Regions from separate parts of the Thalassotalea psychrophila genome, predicted to be linked through region 3. Evidence: predicted binding sites of a transcription regulator. Region 3 holds the regulator's gene; each other region holds the start of a gene.

Region 1 (4,311 bases), 2.0 Mb from region 3:
ATCTTCGGGTGAAATTGCCGAGCAAGTTGTAAGGCCAACAGGCTTATTAGATCCCGAAATTGAAGTTCGCCCTGTAGAAACCCAAGTAGATGACTTACTGTCTGAAATTAAAATAAGGGTGGCTAAAAATGAGAGAGTTTTAGCGACTACATTAACAAAAAGAATGGCAGAAGATTTAAGTGAGTATCTAATCGAACATGGCGTCGCTACGCGTTATTTGCATTCAGATGTAGATACTGTTGAACGCATGGAAATTATTCGTGACTTAAGGTTAGGTGTATTCGATGTATTGATCGGTATTAACTTATTGCGCGAAGGTTTAGATTTACCTGAAGTGTCTTTAGTAGCTATTTTAGATGCTGATAAAGAAGGTTTCTTACGTTCAGAGCGGTCGTTAATTCAAACCATTGGTCGCGCTGCCCGTCATTTAGAAGGCAAGGCGATTTTATATGCTGCCAGAATTACTAAATCGATGAAAAAAGCGATTGATGAAACGGAACGACGACGTGAAAAACAACACAACTATAACATTGATAATGGCATTACACCAAAAGGGCTAGTTAAGAAAATACAAGATGTTATGGGTGTTGGCAGTGGATTAAAAGAAGGAAATTTAAAGGTTGCTTCACCTAAGGCAGAGCAACATATTTTAACTACTACAGAAATAGATAAAAAAGTTGCTAGCCTTGAAAATGAAATGTTTGATCATGCACGCAATTTAGAGTTTGAAAAAGCGGCTGCATGTAGAGATGAAATATCTAAACTACGAAATTTACAACTAAAAACATAACCAGATTTTTACAGTTAAACTCTTGAACTATAAAACGTAATTATTTCTGCAATATCATTGGTATTGCACTTACGTAAACTGGAAATCTCATTAATGATTTTATCCTGTATATCAACAGGGAATAACATTAACTGTTCTAAATACAAATGTGCTTGTAACTCGTCCTTTGCACTAATGAGATCGGCTAAATGAATAGCATGATGTTCCCAAATAGAGCCCATACGTCCTCCTATAATTAACTAAGACATAAGATAAGTTTAGGCTAGAAATTCGCATTTAGCCTAATAATTATGGGCCTTGTAGGCATTTAAACTTTATGTATAAATACCGTTTAGCTAAGTTATTTATTTAAATGATTTTTTTCTAAGCGATATAAAAATCATTTATAAGAAATATTTGGGTATTTGGCTGCTTTAGTTTTATTTTCTTGGGCTATTCTAATATCAAGACGAAATATGATTGATAATCACTAGCTTATTAAAGCGCATATTAATAATAAAAAGCGGTTAATCAAAATAAGAAGAATACTTATAATGCCGTAGGTAATAAAGCTAAACGATAAATCTTTTCGTATAAAAAAATCCCCATTTTAAAGCGAGGATTTATATTCAATATTTTAGGATGCTTCTTTTAATGTTTATTTCGTCTTCTAAGTATTACTCCAATCAATCCAAGACTAAATATTACAAGAGTAGAGGGTTCTGGAATACTAGAAGTATCGTCATTACCACCGTCACCACCATCAGGGTTACCATCGCCTGTTGCCGCCATTAAAATATAACTACCACCTAACCTGAAGGTTTTAAAAGTATTGTCACCTAAATCAATGCCTCTGAATTCAAATTCGTTAAATCCTCCCGGTGTTGATATTGGTGCAAAAATTGATAAATCCCAACTTTCAATTATACCACCACCGTCATCTAGTGCTGAAATGACTGGGGCGCCATAACCCGGAGCGTAGTTAAAAAAAGCACCAAAGAAAGATATTTCAGCATCAAATGTGAGATCTGCGTAGCCCGTACTTGAATTAAGACCTATATATACAGCATCTCCACCGAAAGCACCATTAGCAGCTAACCCATATGAACCTTGACCAATTACTGACCCTCCTCCAGTGTTACCACCACCACCAGGTGCTGCTGTAAAAGTTATTCCACCGGGTAAAGCTTCTGGACCAAAAGTGAAATTGTAGGAGCCATTTTGGTATGCTGATAAATCAAGAGTAGGACCATCATAACCTGATTCTGTAGTTATCAGAGTTGCGAACGCATTTGTGCTAATAACTATTGCAGCAAATAATACCACTGAAAATTTAATTAAATACTTCATAAATATACTTCCTTTATGCGCATACAAGTAAGTACATGAAGCAAATTACGTACCATCAGGTTAAGTTAATGATAATTATTACGATATTTATTTTACAAAAATATGATATGGGTAACTTGTAAAGTTTCTTGACACATTACAAAAGGAAAAATTGAATTTTGGTAATCAGCAATGATTTAAATGAAGCTATTAAAATCCTTCTTTAGCATTTTAATGCTTACTATAATTCAGGTATAAATTTGTATTGAATAATTGTTTATTCGTAATCTAATGGATCAACAACCTGGTTAAGGTCAAATGCTTCAAGTCGTTCTTGGCACGCCCCACATTTACCACAAGCTTTTTCTCTGCCGTTATAACACGTCCAAGACTTACCATAATCTAATCCCATTGTTAATCCGTCAGCTAAGATATCAATTTTAGTTTGAGTCAAATAAGGACTAAATATTTCAACAGGTTGATAGTTGGCTATTTGGCAAACATCGTTCATTTTCATCACGAACTCTGGACGACAATCAGGGTAAATTGCATGGTCGCCCGAATGAGCTCCATAGTATACCTGAGCAGCTTCTACTGACACTGCATAACCTACAGCCATAGACAGTAAGATCATATTACGATTTGGTACAACCGTAGACTTCATACTTTCTTCTTCGTAATGACCTTCTGGAATATCAATATCGTCAGTTAAAGATGAACCACCAAGTAACTGATTAATTGCACTGATATCAATAATTTTATGCGATATGTTGAGTTCTTTACACACGTTAGCAGCAAACTCTAGTTCTTTTATGTGTTTTTGCCCATAATCAAAGGAAAGTGCATAAACTTGTTTACCATCTTTAATTGCACGGTTTAATACTGTGAATGAATCCATTCCTCCGGAATAGATCACTACTACTTTATTTTCTGACACTTTTTCAGTCATTTGTTTGCACTCTTCATGTATAATACCAAGTTCACCAATTAACTGCTCATTTTTAGTGGCTAAAAAGAATAAACTACTGCGTTATAAAATTTATAAGTAGAATAACTACTTACTAAATTTTATGCCTTGAATTTATCCATTTTTTCTCACGAAAAAGTAGACCACTAAATTAATGAAATTGGTATGATTAATTTCAATTAACTAATTTTACTCGAAAATTCGGCGATACCAAAGATTATTTATTATGAGTCACTATAAAATTAACGAATTATTTGAAACTCTCCAGGGTGAAGGTTCATTTACAGGCCAACCATCAATTTTTTTACGCCTGCAAGGGTGCCCTGTAGGGTGTAGCTGGTGCGACACTAAACACACTTGGGAAATAAATTTAGACAGTGAAGTTGCAAGCGATGTGGTGCTTAATAAAAAAGCCGAAACTGATGAGTGGGTAGATTTAAGCCCTGAAGACATGCTTAGAATATTTCAAAGCAAAGGGTTTAGAGCCAAACACATTGTTATTACTGGTGGTGAGCCTTGTATGGTTGATCTAAAGCCACTTTGTGAACTGTTTGAACAACATGGCTTTTCTTGTCAGATCGAAACATCAGGTACCTTTGAAATATTAGTCTCCGATGATTGCTGGGTCACAGTCTCACCAAAAGTAAATATGCGTGGAGGCTATGATATTTTATCATCTGCTATGCAACGAGCTAATGAAATAAAACATCCAATAGCAACCGAGCAACATGTTGATGATTTAAAAGCATTACTAAAAGAGCATGATATAAAATCTACACCTATTTATTTACAGCCTATTAGTCAAAAAGAGCGAGCAACTAAACTTGCAATAGATACCTGTATTGAAAATAACTGGCGCTTGTCGGTTCAAGTTCATAAATACATAGGTATCGAATAGACAAACAAGGCACGTAAACAGCAGGCCATCCAATTATTCCTGTGTAAACTATACTCTAGCTATTAATTTAATCGCTAGGGCATAGTTATGCATAAATACAGAGAGAACCTACCTCAACTAGCTGGCTCATTATTTCTTACTGATGGCGGAATGGAAACGACACTAATTTTCCATAATGGCATTGAACTCCCTGAGTTTGCATCTTTTGATTTACTCAAAAATGAACATGGTAGAAATATAATTAAGCAATACTTTAAACCCTATATTGATATTGCCAAGCAATATCAAGTAGGATTTATATTAGAAAGTGTTACTTGGCGAGCAAATAAAGATTGGGCAAAAAAGCTC
Region 2 (4,311 bases), 1.0 Mb from region 3:
TTATTGTCTTAGTGTTCTATTTTGTGGCGCAAAAATATCTTCACTGCTTCTAAAAGGATTAATATCTAGTCCTCCTCTTCGCGTATAACGAGCAAATACAGTAAGTGATTCAGGTTGGCAAAATTCCATAATGTCAGTGAATATACGCTCTACACATTGTTCATGAAACTCATTATGCTGGCGAAATGAAATTAAATATTTAAGCAATAACGCATGATCAATTTGTTTACCAGTATAAGTAATATAAACACTACCCCAATCAGGTTGGTTGGTAATTAAGCAATTAGATTTTAATAAATGGCTTACTAAATATTCGCTCACGTCCTTACCTGCAGTAATTGCTGCCGCTTGCGATAAAATAGTTCGATCAAATTCATAGCTATCAATGCTAATGTCTATATCATCAATTTTTACTGCGTCGATATTACTAATAGCAAGGGCAGGGCAGTTATCAACCGCAAATAATGTAACCTTTACTGGAGCTTTAGCCGTTTCAGATAAATCTTTAATAAGGGCATTTTCAACATCTTGCCATGAATCAAAACAAGTTTGATTGAAACTATTCAAGTACAACTTGAATGATTTTGATTCAACTAAATTTTCACTTGTACAAGGCACACGAAACTCAGCCACCGCAACTACTGGCTTACCATTAGGCTCAAGCCAAGAAAGTTCATAACCATACCAGACATCTTCACCATAAAAGGGCAAAGAGTCTTGCAGGTTTAAATCATCTCTATTTAATGATCTTGGTACACCTTGTAAAAGATCTGGTGCATATATACTTTTGTACTCAGTACTTTTTCCAAGTAACAAAGACTTTAATTCTGATGCATTGTTGTAGTGAGTCATATTCTCTTTTTACTTACTTTCCAATATACTGTAGCAGTATAAGTATTATTTAAATTTAAGGCGTATTTTACCTGATGAATACCACAGCGCAAAGCATTGACTTAGCTATTAACCAGTTTACAGAACAGTACAAGCAACATTGCATTAAACAAACAGGTAAATTACCTAGTGTTGAGCATGATGATAGCTGGCCATCTCCTTGTGAAACAGGTGCTATTGATGCTGACGGTTTTGTTAATTGGCAACCGGTAGCTATTGATGAAACCCTTGATTTCAACAATGTTGAGCAGGCACTTGGTTTTACTATTCACCAAGACGTACATACTTATTTTAGTCAAATATATTCTGAAGCAATCCCTGCAAGCTGCAGTGAAGGTAACTTAGAGTTATTATTTGCTTGGAATAAAGAAGATTATGAACGTTTACAGCAAAATATTATTGGTCATGTGATGATGAAGCAAAAATTAAAGCAAGAAGTGACCATATTTTTTGCTGTAACCGATGAAGATGACATTAATTTAGTCATTAAAAACAATAATGGCGAAGTTTGGGTAGAGCCCGTAGGCTGCGAACCATCTAAGTTTATTGCGGCGAGTTTAACTGAGTTTATTAATGGTTTAAGTTTTCAAAGTTAATACCAATTTCGTTCAATAATTGCTCACTTGTGCTGGTTTAAATACTCCATGACTGCGTTGCTCTCAATTCCGATAGCCTGCTATCGGTAAATCGAGAGTCTTGCCCTGATTTATTCACTTAATTTAGCTTTCAGCAGTTCTATCTCTGCCTGTAGTGGTGCAATCGCTTGTTTAATTAACAATTCAACGTCTGTTAATGTAAATGGCTTCTCATTGCTGTTTTTTTGAATTTTAATTTCTGGTTTACTTGTTTCTGCAATTTTTGGATTGTTTTGCCAAGTCTGTAAGCCTTTAATAACTCTAGCTAATGGTAAGCTTTGGCTTAACCTTGCTTTAATTAAGGCAACAGTTGGAGTTTTATTTTCTGCAGCTAGTTGCGCGGCTATTTGGTAAATTTCGTGATCAGAGCTCATTTTTTGCACATATGTTGTTAAATTGCGTAAATAGTAGCGAAATTAACTAATTAAGTCATCATGTATTTTGAATGTTTTGAATAAAACCTATATATAACAATTAGTTATAAAGTTGGCAACGTATTTGCTTTATAACGTATAGCTTTTATCAAGTAATAAAATTAACTAATAATTTAAAATAACTAACTTTAAAAAGGGAATCCCATGAAAAAATCTTTAGCAACCTTACTGCTTCTTGCCCCACTTACCTTAGGTTTAACCGGTTGTATTATTGTTGCAGACGGTAATGGCGAGCATGGTAGTTTTGTCACTGATCATGAAGATCGTGAATTTGAAAACCGTAAAAAAATTGCCCGCTTAGAAAGTGGCATGGCTTATTTGGCTGCACAAGATCACTTAGGTGTACCTGACTTTAATGAAAGCTATGATAAAGATGGTGAGACGATTCAAGTATTGTTTTATCGTACTAACAGAGTTCACTCAGACAGCATGACTACCAAAGATGAATGTACACCACTTATATTTAAAGCTGGAAAGTTAACTAGCTGGGGCGAAAGCGCTTATAAAGAGCTTTAATAAAACGTTCTAATTATATTGGCTAATATTGGTTTCTCCCCTAATATTAGCCAATTGTCTATTTATTTCTAGCAAAGTTATTAGCGAAGTAAAGCATCCAACACATCTACTATTTCACTCCAATCAGAATCCAATTTAATTGCATCAGATAAAAAGCTACCCTGTGATTGATTCCAAAAACTTGCATCTGCTAACTTAGTGTTTGCATCTAAACCTTTATTGATAGCAATAAAATCTTTTATGCCATTATCTGTTGTATCTAAACCAAGTTGGGCAAACAAGCCTTCTAGGTTATGTAATGATAAGTCCAAAGTAATAATTCCCAAAAAATTCGTCCGTTATTTCAGTATAGCTACATTATTTGTTTAGCGTAATTTAGAATAAAAAACCAACAACTTTAATTGACTTAAATTCAAATTAATTGATATGGTGGTTTTCCAGCGAAAAAAGTACCTAAAAAACAAGCCTCAAAATAGTGGTATTGGTACATCAATAATAACAACTAATATGCTGGAAATATTAAAGACAAAAGTTTAAAAAAGGGCGAGTTATGAATGATGTAAAAATCGCTACTGATTGTGAGATCAGAGCTGCTTATTTAACTGCACCAGAGCTAAAACTTGCTGCGTCACTTATTTACCAGGCTTATCATGATGACCCTGTATTCATCGATATTTTTTCTGGTTCAGGTGATTATGAGCAAAAACTCAGAGCTTCTATTAGAGAAGAGTTAGCGGCTTTTTGGCAGGCCAAACAACCAATTTTAGGTATATACCTTGGGGAAGCATTGGTTGGTGTTGCATGCTTACACAGTCCTGCTGAAGGTTTTGGCTCAAATCGTTTCTGGCATTGGCGTTTGAAAATGATGTTAAGTGCTGGTTATGTTAGCACTAAGCAAATGATCCAAAAAGAAGAGCAAATTATTGAAGCTGTACCAATGGACTGCTTCCATATTCTATCTTTTATTGCGATTCATCCACTGCATCAGCACCATGGTTTTGGTCACTACTTAATGGCTGCGGTTAATGCTGTGTTTGAAGATGAGACTGAAAGTGAAGGTGTCGCTATTTACGTAACTTCCGATAAATATAAAGAATTTTTCAAAGAATGTGATTACGACATAATTAAAGAAATTACAGTGGGAAATGTTACGGGCCCATTAATGGTTCACTATAAAGATTCTTAAATAACCTAGTTTAGAAATTATGAAAGAAAAACAATTTAAGTCATTTAAAGAGTTTTACCCATTTTATTTAAGCCAGCACAATAATACTGTCTGTCGTAACTTACATTACATTGGCAGTATTTTAGTGTTGGTTATGCTTTCATACAGCCTACTATCTCAACAATATATACTACTGTGGAGTTTACCTTTAATTGGTTATAGCTTTGCTTGGATAGGGCACTTCTTTTTTGAAAAAAATAAACCTGCTACCTTTATCTACCCTTGGTATAGCTTTGTTGGTGACTGGGTGATGTTGTTCGATTTTTTACGCGGTAAAAAACATTCCTAAAGTAAACGAAGCTAAAGTCAGCACGAATTCTCTGATCAATTAAATTACTTGATCTAAATTAACTTTATTCTATCTATTCCCAATTAAGTTTGAATTTCCATTCTTAAAGATGTATTTTAAATGCATCTTTATTTCTTCGCTCGTGGTCAATATAAATGCACATAACTAGATACACAGATTATTCATTGCGAGTATTAATATATTTAGCGATAAACACTGAGCACCTAGCCACAATTAATGAGATTGCTAAAAGTTACAATATTTCTAAAAACCACTTAATGAAAATTGTTCAGCAACTTAACTTAAAAGGCTATTTGCTAG
Region 3 (4,311 bases):
TTGCCAGTTACATGGAAGATGTGAAAATCACCCAGGGCACGCTGAGTATAGAAGCAGACGTGGTGAAGGTAACAAATCAAGAAGGTACGGATCTTAAGAACTACTTGGCTACAGGAAAACCTGCACGGTTTAGCCAAATTCTTGATGATGGCCAAAAAATTGAATTACAAGCAGATGAAGTTTCATATTCACCAGCCACGCAAACAATTACCATAAAAGGCAATGCATCAGTTAGCCAAGAAGGCAGTATGGTAAAAGGTGACATAATCACTTACAACATAGCAACAGAACAACTAAGCGCAGAAAGTGCCAGTACTGTAACAACAATTTTAAAGCCTGAAGTGAAACCAGAAGTTAAAGAAGAAACACAAGATGTTGAATCTAAAATTAACAATTCAGTAGAGCAAGATAAAGAACAATAATATGACGGCAACCCTAAAAGCACAAAACCTTGCTAAATCCTATAGCGGCCGAAAAGTAGTAAAGAGTGTCAGCTTAACGGTTAACTCAGGACAAATAGTAGGTCTATTAGGCCCTAATGGTGCAGGTAAAACCACTTCGTTTTATATGATCGTTGGTTTAGTACCAAGTGACGAAGGCTCTGTCGTGTTAAATGATCAAGATTTAACCTTATTACCTATGCATGAAAGAGCTCGTCAAGGCATAGGTTATCTCCCGCAAGAAGCGTCAATTTTTAGAAAACTTAGTGTCTTTGATAACATCATGGCCATTTTACAAACCCGCAAAGATCTCGACGATGTAGCCAAACTGGAAAAACTTGAAAGTCTGGTTGAAGATTTTAATATTGGTCACATTATTGAAAACACTGGTCAGAGTTTATCTGGTGGTGAAAGGCGCCGTGTTGAAATCGCCAGAGCACTGGCTGCTGACCCAAAATTTATCTTATTAGATGAACCGTTTGCTGGAGTAGATCCAATTTCAGTGGGCGATATTAAAAAAATTATTTTACAGTTAAAAGATCGTGGTATTGGGGTATTAATCACCGACCACAACGTACGAGAAACTCTTGATGTATGTGAGCATGCATACATTGTAAGTCATGGTGAATTGATCGCTGAAGGTAATGCTGAACAAGTTTTAAGTAATCAACATGTTCGAGATGTCTACCTAGGTGAGAAATTCAAGCTATAGTTAAGTTAATCAGCTTAAGCTAGTTTAAAGCAATTATTCGTTTCTCGTGTATTTAGTAGTTAACTTGCATAAGATTACACTTATGTAAATTTGGAATTTTTTCAAAAAATGAGACCTAGTCTTCAGCTCCGTATGGGGCAACATTTAACGATGACACCACAGTTACAACAGGCAATAAAACTGTTGCAACTCTCTACGTTAGATCTGCAACAAGAAATTCAAGAAGCTTTAGATAGCAACCCTTTATTAGAGGTTGATGAATCCGCTAATCAAGAAGAGATCAACGCTAATTCAGATTCACATTTAGATAGTAAGCAAACAGCTGCTGAAGCTATTGATGGTAGTGAGGACGCACAACCGACTCATGACGAAATAAGTACTTCTGAAGCCTTAACTCAAAATGAAATTCCACAAGAGTTGTCCGTAGATTCAACTTGGGAAGAAAGCTTCAGTGCCGGTACATCAAACACTGGGCTTGGCGGCGTCAGTAATGATGATTATGTATATCAAGGTGAAACTTCTGAATCTATCCAAGATCATTTAACTTGGCAAATGGAGTTAACTCCGTTTTCCGACACCGATAGGACTATTGCCATAGCTATTATTGATGCTATTGATGATAGTGGCTATCTTACGGTGACCTGCGAAGATATTTTATCTAGCTTAGGAGATGATGAAGTCGAACTAGACGAAGTTGAAGCGGTGTTAAAACGCATTCATATGTTTGATCCTATAGGCTCTGGGGCTAAATCAATAGCCGACTGTTTACTAATTCAACTTGCCCAGTTTAGCCCTGACACTCCCTTTATAACAGAAACCAAATTGGTGATTAGCGAGCATATCGATTTGTTAGGTAATCGTGATTTTAGACAAATCATGCGCAAAACTAAGTTAAAAGAGCCCCAGCTAAAAGAAGTAATGCAGTTAATCCACTCGTTAAATCCAAGACCTGGCGATGCGATAGTACAACAAGAGGAACAATACGTTATTCCTGATGTTAGTGTTTTCAAGAAAAATGGTCGTTGGGTGGTGGAATTGAACCCGGATACTGCGCCTAAAATTGGTATTAATAATCAATACGCGTCGATGGTTAAAACAACTAAATCATCAGAAGATAGCCAATTTATTCGTTCACATTTACAAGAAGCAAAATGGTTCATCAAATCACTTGAGAGTAGAAACGACACTTTACTTAAAGTTTCTAATTGTATCGTTCAACAGCAGCAAGGCTTTTTTGAGCATGGAGCAGAAGCAATGCGACCTATGGTATTAAATGACATTGCAGAAGCTGTTGAAATGCATGAATCAACGATATCAAGAGTTACAACACAAAAATATATGCACACCCCAAGAGGTATATTTGAACTAAAATACTTCTTTTCTAGCCATGTTAGCACTGAGAATGGTGGTGAATGTTCATCAACAGCAATACGTGCTCTGATTAAAAAACTAGTCGACGCAGAGATAGCAGCAAAACCATTAAGCGATAGTAAAATGGCGGAATTGCTTAGCGAACAAGGTATTAATGTAGCACGTCGAACCATTGCTAAATATAGAGAATCGTTAGGTATACCACCATCGAATCAAAGAAAAAGTTTACTTTAAAACCAACAAAATAAGGACAAAGCTTATGCAAATTAATCTATCCGGTCATCATGTTGAAGTTACCGATTCTATGCGTTCATATGTTGATGAAAAATTACAAAAACTCGAACGACACTTTGATCACATAAATAATGTGTATGTGGTTTTGAAAGTAGAAAAATTGCAACAAATTGCTGAAGCTACCTTACATGTAAATGCAGGTGAAATATTTGCTTCTGCCAACCATGAAGATATGTATGCGGCAATTGACGGATTAGTCGACAAACTAGATAGACAAGTTCTCAAACATAAGGCTAAGTTAGCTCACCATTAACTATGAATTTAAAGCAACTATTAAGCCCTGACTGCACCATATGTGCAGTACAGGGTAAAAGTAAAAAAAACATACTTCAACAAATCAGTGCAATTGCAGCGAATAAAATTAGCAGCGCAAATGCAAAAGAATTGTTGGACAGTTTAAGTAAAAGAGAAAAGTTGAGCAGCACTGGAATTGGTAATGGTATCGCTATTCCACACGGTAAAATCAATAATAGTGAAAGCCCCGTGGCTGTTTTATTAACAACAGATAAGCCAGTTATTTTTGACGCTATTGATGATAAGCCGGTTGACATTTTTTTCGCATTGTTCGTTCCTGAAGATCATTGTCAGCAACATTTAGAGACTTTGGCCAGTGTTGCCAAATTTTTTAGTAATAAAGAGAATAGTAAAAAAGTAAGACGTTGTCACAGTTCCACTGAACTTCATCAATTGGTTGTAAACAATTAGGTAGAAAATGAAACTAATCATTGTAAGTGGTCGTTCTGGCTCAGGTAAAACCGTTGCATTAAGAGTGCTAGAAGATCTTGGTTATTATTGTGTTGATAATATTCCGGTAAATCTATTACCAGCACTAACTCATACTGTTATTAATGACTATGAGAATGTGGCGGTATCCCTCGATGTACGTAACCTGCCAGAAAATCCTGAAGACGTTAAAGAGATCATAGATTATTTACCTAATTCTGTAGAATTAAGTATCTTGTATTTAGATGCCGATGATAGTGAACTCATTCGTCGTTATAGCGAAACAAGACGCTTGCATCCCTTGATCCGTAAAAATATGGCTCTTGATCAAGCAATTGCGCTAGAAAAAAAATTACTCGACCCGGTAGCAAGTAGGGCAAATTTATACATTAATACTTCCAAACTAACTCCGCATCAACTTGCCGATTTAGTGCGAGAAAGAGTACTAGGTTCCACTACAGGTAATTTGGTAATTGTATTTGAGTCGTTTGGTTTTAAATATGGTGTGCCATCTGATGCAGATTATGTTTTCGATGCAAGATTTTTACCTAATCCTTTTTGGGAAGAAGGTTTAAAAGCATACAACGGATTAGACCAGCCGGTACAAGACTTTTTAGCAAGCCAACCGATAGTTACTAAATTTATTTGGCAAATCAATTCTTTTATGATGACTTGGTTGCCTCATCTAGAGCGTAACAATCGTACGTATTTAACCATAGCTGTTGGTTGTACTGGCGGTCAACACCGAAGTGTTTATATTGCTGAGACACT
Region 4 (4,311 bases), 340 kb from region 3:
TAATATTTGCCTTTTATGCCAGCTAAGCCAAAGTCGGTTTTAATGGCGCCATTACCAGTACTAGCTTCAACATTTGCACCAAAGTTTTCAGGTACATATAAGCGAATGCCACCATTTACTGTTTCAACTTCAATTTCGATATTTTTCGCATTATCAGCAAAGGTTAATTCTACGCCGCCATTAACTGAGTCGATTTCAACATTAGACGCTACGCCTGTAGCTTCTACAGAGCCATTTACAACATCGGCATTAAGCTCACCAGAAACATTGCTTATAGTTAGAGAGCCATTTACTAATTCGATATTGCGCAAATCAATATTTACCGGCACCATAACGGTATAATTAACACTACCGCCATTACTATTATTACCCCAATTACCATCTTGCTCGAGATAGTCTGTTTCAACCGTAATTCGATCACCATTTTGTTTCATTATAATATCGATACGATCGCGAGCTTTTTGATTAGAGGCCGTAATTTCAGCGGTTACTTGTACTGATGTTTGTTGCCAAGCTTCTATTGCTACATCGCCGTTAACATTATCAAGAACAAGCTGCCCTTTGCCGCTTAGTTCAAATGTTTTTTCGACAGTATCTTCAACGCTGGCTTGTGCGCCAAAAGCAAGCATAGTGGTTAATGCCATTACAGGAACTAGTGATAATTTATTTAGCGTGTTCATATTAAATCCTTAAATTATTTTTAAATATTTTCAATCTCTGTTAATTAAGATGCACTGCTTAATAAAAAGGTTTAAACGCATTTAAAAATATTTTTAGTTTAGTCAAAGTGATACATTACCTTATAACTAGCCTAATAAAAATGAAAGACAATATATATGTTAAATGTTCAGTTATTGCTTACTGGCAATGAATTAATGAGTGGCGACATCGTTGATACTAACTCGGTATTTATCGCCCGGGAATTTAAAAACCTTGGTATTGAACTTACACGCAAAGTTACTGTTGGTGATAATATGCAATTGCTTACTGAACAAATGGAACAGTTAAGCGTTGACGCCGATATATTGATTATCAATGGTGGTTTAGGTCCAACCGTTGATGATATGACCGCACAAGCATTATCGGAAACGACAAAAAATGCTCTCACTTTGCATCCTACAGCATTAGAACAAGTAAAAGCGTGGTGCGTTAAGCGTAGTTATCGTTTAACGGGCCCAAATTTGAAACAAGCTTTATTGCCTTCTGGATGTGAGATCGTTAATAATCCAATTGGCAGTGCGCCTGGCTTTTCTATAACCCATAACAACTGCCAGATAATTTGTACCCCTGGTGTTCCGGTTGAATTAAAAGCAATGCTACGTGATGAAATCTTACCTAACATTGCTAAGCAGTTACCCGAAGAACTGCAAACCGTAACTCAAAAACTTAAGGTTTTTGGTATTGGAGAGTCTGGTTTGCAAAAAATGGTTAATGAAACCTACCCTGATTGGCCAGAAGAAATTGAACTTGGCTTTCGTGCGACCATGCCACTTTTAGAAGTAAAGTTGACCAGCAGGAGCCATACTTCCTCAATCCTAAGAGATGAATGTTATAGCAACATTAAGGGACTACTCGGCCAACATATTGTTAGTGAAAATGGCAATTCTATTGCTGCTACTGTTGTTGAACTATTGAATCAGCAAGGGAAAACTATTACTACAGCAGAATCTTGCACTGGCGGAATGATAGCCGCGCAGCTTACTGGTATAGCCGGTTCATCGAATGTTTTTGAAGCTGGCTTTGTAACATACTCTAATAGAATGAAAACCAAATTAGTTAATGTTAATCAACAAACCTTAGAACAATTTGGCGCAGTAAGTGAGCAGGTAGTTAAAGAAATGGCAGAAGGATCTTTGGCGGTGAGTGATGCAGATTATGTGGTATCAGTGTCTGGCATAGCAGGTCCTGATGGTGGCACTGATGACAAACCTGTAGGTACTGTTTGTATTGCTTGGGGAGATATAAATCAGGTATACACTAAAACATTGTACTTTCCGTCACATCGAATTCATTTTCAAAACTATATCGCCAATACTGGCTTGGATTTAATTCGTCGATTAATTTTAGGCCATGCTGATCAACCACGTTATTTTGTTGAACGACAATTAAAACCAAATGCTTAGTAACACAGCCCCTACATTGTTAACTTTTAGTTAATTTGACTAACAATCATTAGTCAAATTAACATACAGGGTTAAAAGATGGCTATTAAAAACCATAACCAATTGAATTTTATAGGTAAATTTATTTTGGCTAGCTTATTGCTTTAATAGTAACTAAGCACAATAAAATTACGGAACGACTCATGAAAAAATCACTAATAACAAATTTAAGCGCAAGCCTATTACTTAGTACTGCACTGTTAAGTACGGCGACAATTGCCCACGAAAATAACCATGGCTCAGATTCAAACTATGGCAGTTACTCGTTTAATAGTGACGAATGTTCAATCGATGTTAACTATGGAGTTGCAGTTTCAGAAGATAGCATTCGCTTTATCAATAAAGACGAAACATATGTACAGATCAACAACAATCAACAGTTGTTTGTTGAAGGTAAATTAGTAAACTTAACTGACCGTCAACAAGCGTTAGTCTCTGAGTATTCTGAACAAATAAACCAACAAGTACCAGCAGTGGTAAACCTTGCAACAGACGCTATTGAAATTGCCTTTCAAGCAGTAAGCCATGTAGTGATTGAAATTAGTGGCGATAACGAAGAAAGTAAAGCTCGTGTCGACAACATTTTTACTAAAATTAACGCCGAAGTTGAAAAACGCTTTAATGAAAAGGATGGTAATTACTTTATTGCCGAACAAGATTTTGATGAATTCGATCAATTTATGGAAGATGAATTAGAAGACGAAATTGAAGAGCTTATTGCTGACTCAGTGGGTGACTTATTAATTGCCGTTGGCACAGCAATGAATAGTGAAGAAGGAAACTTTGAACAGAAAATGGAAGCCTTTGGCGAACGCATGGAAAACATGGGTAGAGACATAGAAGCAGCAGTTGAAGGTAAAGCTGAAGGGTTAGGTGAACAAGCAGAGCAGTTATGTCATAACCTTAAAAGTTTAGATCAACTTGAAAGCGAATTATCGAATAGTATTGATGAGATGAATAGCTTTAATTTAATCACAGTAAGTGATTAAGCTTTGTTTTGTAAATAATAAAGAGGCTGATAACTTTATGTTATCAGCCTCTTTTCATTTACATTGTTGAACGTTTATACGCTCGATATTCTGGCTTCCAGAAGTTAGCTTCAATATTAGCTAACAATTGCTCATCGCTTATCTCTAATGCTAAACCTTGCTGCTGAGCAAGTTTGCCAATTGCAAAGGCAATGCTTTTACTTATGCTAGCAATTTCAGTTAATGGTGGTAATAATTCGCCCTTGCCAGTATTTGCAAGTGGAGATGCATCTGCAAGTGTTTCACTAGCAAGCATTAACATTTCATCACTAATAAATTTAATATTTGCAGATAAAACACCTAAACCTATACCTGGGAATATATAAGAATTATTACACTGAGCGATATTAAATATTTCTCCCTTATATTCAACCGGAGCAAATGGGCTACCGGTAGCAATAACAACATTACCATCAGTCCAGTTAATTACCTGCTCTGGTGTTGCTTCCACTTGCTTTGAAGGGTTAGATAACGGAAAAATAATTGGTTTATCGGTTCCTGCTGCCATAGCCTTAACCACTTGCTCAGTAAATAGTCCTGCTTGGCCTGAAACTCCAATTAATATGTCAGGTTTTGCACAATGCATAACATCTAACAACGCGGCATATTCTCCAGAAAATTTCCAAGAAGAAACAGCACTAGGTTGCTGAACTAGCTTCTGTTGGAAGTCACGTAATTCAGTCATGCCATCAGTTAATAAACCATATCTATCAACCATGAATACTTGCTTGCGAGCTTGTTCATCAGTTAACCCTTCTGAGCACATTTGCGCAATTATTTGTTCTGCAATACCACAACCTGCTGAACCAGCACCAACAAAAGCTACTTTTTGCTGTGAAAGTGGTTTTCCTTTAATGCGACAAGCGGCTAGCAATGTGCCCACTGTTACAGAAGCTGTGCCTTGAATGTCATCATTAAAACAGCAGATCTCATTTCGATAACGCTCTAACAACGGCATAGCATTTGGTTGGGCAAAGTCTTCAAATTGCAATAAAACATTTGGCCATCTACGGCCAATCGCTTTGATAAATAAATCGACAAAATCGTTGTATTCTTCTTGGCTAATACGTTTGTGACGAGCCCCCATATACATAGGATCGTTTAACAATTTTTCATTATTT

What was found. The regulator sigma-54, encoded in region 3, starts transcription at its own class of promoters, with help from an activator protein. The targets are predictions, from matches to a motif close to GTTGGCACGNNNNTNGNNT.
Region 1: a site for sigma-54 is predicted at 2,158-2,176, ahead of RGQ13_RS10875 (PEP-CTERM sorting domain-containing protein). Genes of this name have one in related genera too.
Region 2: a site for sigma-54 is predicted at 2,012-2,030, ahead of RGQ13_RS07000 (DUF3192 domain-containing protein). Genes of this name have one in related genera too.
Region 4: a site for sigma-54 is predicted at 2,249-2,267, ahead of RGQ13_RS04185 (DUF2884 family protein). Genes of this name have one in related genera too.

The regions. Positions count from the first base shown of each region.
Region 1 is NZ_CP134145.1:2,671,921-2,676,231, reverse strand. It holds gene uvrB (excinuclease ABC subunit UvrB) at 1-790, shown strand, start outside; gene RGQ13_RS10880 (hypothetical protein) at 805-1,011, opposite strand; gene RGQ13_RS10875 (PEP-CTERM sorting domain-containing protein) at 1,421-2,119, opposite strand; gene queC (7-cyano-7-deazaguanine synthase QueC) at 2,376-3,047, opposite strand; gene queE (7-carboxy-7-deazaguanine synthase QueE) at 3,292-3,963, shown strand; gene RGQ13_RS10860 (homocysteine S-methyltransferase family protein) at 4,051-4,311, shown strand, end outside.
Region 2 is NZ_CP134145.1:1,677,034-1,681,344, forward strand. It holds gene queF (NADPH-dependent 7-cyano-7-deazaguanine reductase QueF) at 1-852, opposite strand; gene syd (SecY-interacting protein) at 927-1,487, shown strand; gene RGQ13_RS06995 (hypothetical protein) at 1,598-1,900, opposite strand; gene RGQ13_RS07000 (DUF3192 domain-containing protein) at 2,105-2,476, shown strand; gene RGQ13_RS07005 (DUF2789 family protein) at 2,557-2,787, opposite strand; gene RGQ13_RS07010 (GNAT family N-acetyltransferase) at 3,027-3,662, shown strand; gene RGQ13_RS07015 (DUF962 domain-containing protein) at 3,682-3,990, shown strand; gene RGQ13_RS07020 (RrF2 family transcriptional regulator) at 4,146-4,311, shown strand, end outside.
Region 3 is NZ_CP134145.1:657,185-661,495, reverse strand. It holds gene lptA (lipopolysaccharide transport periplasmic protein LptA) at 1-422, shown strand, start outside; gene lptB (LPS export ABC transporter ATP-binding protein) at 424-1,152, shown strand; gene RGQ13_RS02815 (RNA polymerase factor sigma-54) at 1,261-2,757, shown strand; gene hpf (ribosome hibernation promoting factor) at 2,783-3,070, shown strand; gene ptsN (PTS IIA-like nitrogen regulatory protein PtsN) at 3,073-3,522, shown strand; gene rapZ (RNase adapter RapZ) at 3,530-4,311, shown strand, end outside.
Region 4 is NZ_CP134145.1:993,188-997,498, reverse strand. It holds gene RGQ13_RS04195 (DUF4097 family beta strand repeat-containing protein) at 1-680, opposite strand, end outside; gene RGQ13_RS04190 (CinA family nicotinamide mononucleotide deamidase-related protein) at 837-2,123, shown strand; gene RGQ13_RS04185 (DUF2884 family protein) at 2,306-3,151, shown strand; gene RGQ13_RS04180 (NAD-dependent malic enzyme) at 3,210-4,311, opposite strand, start outside.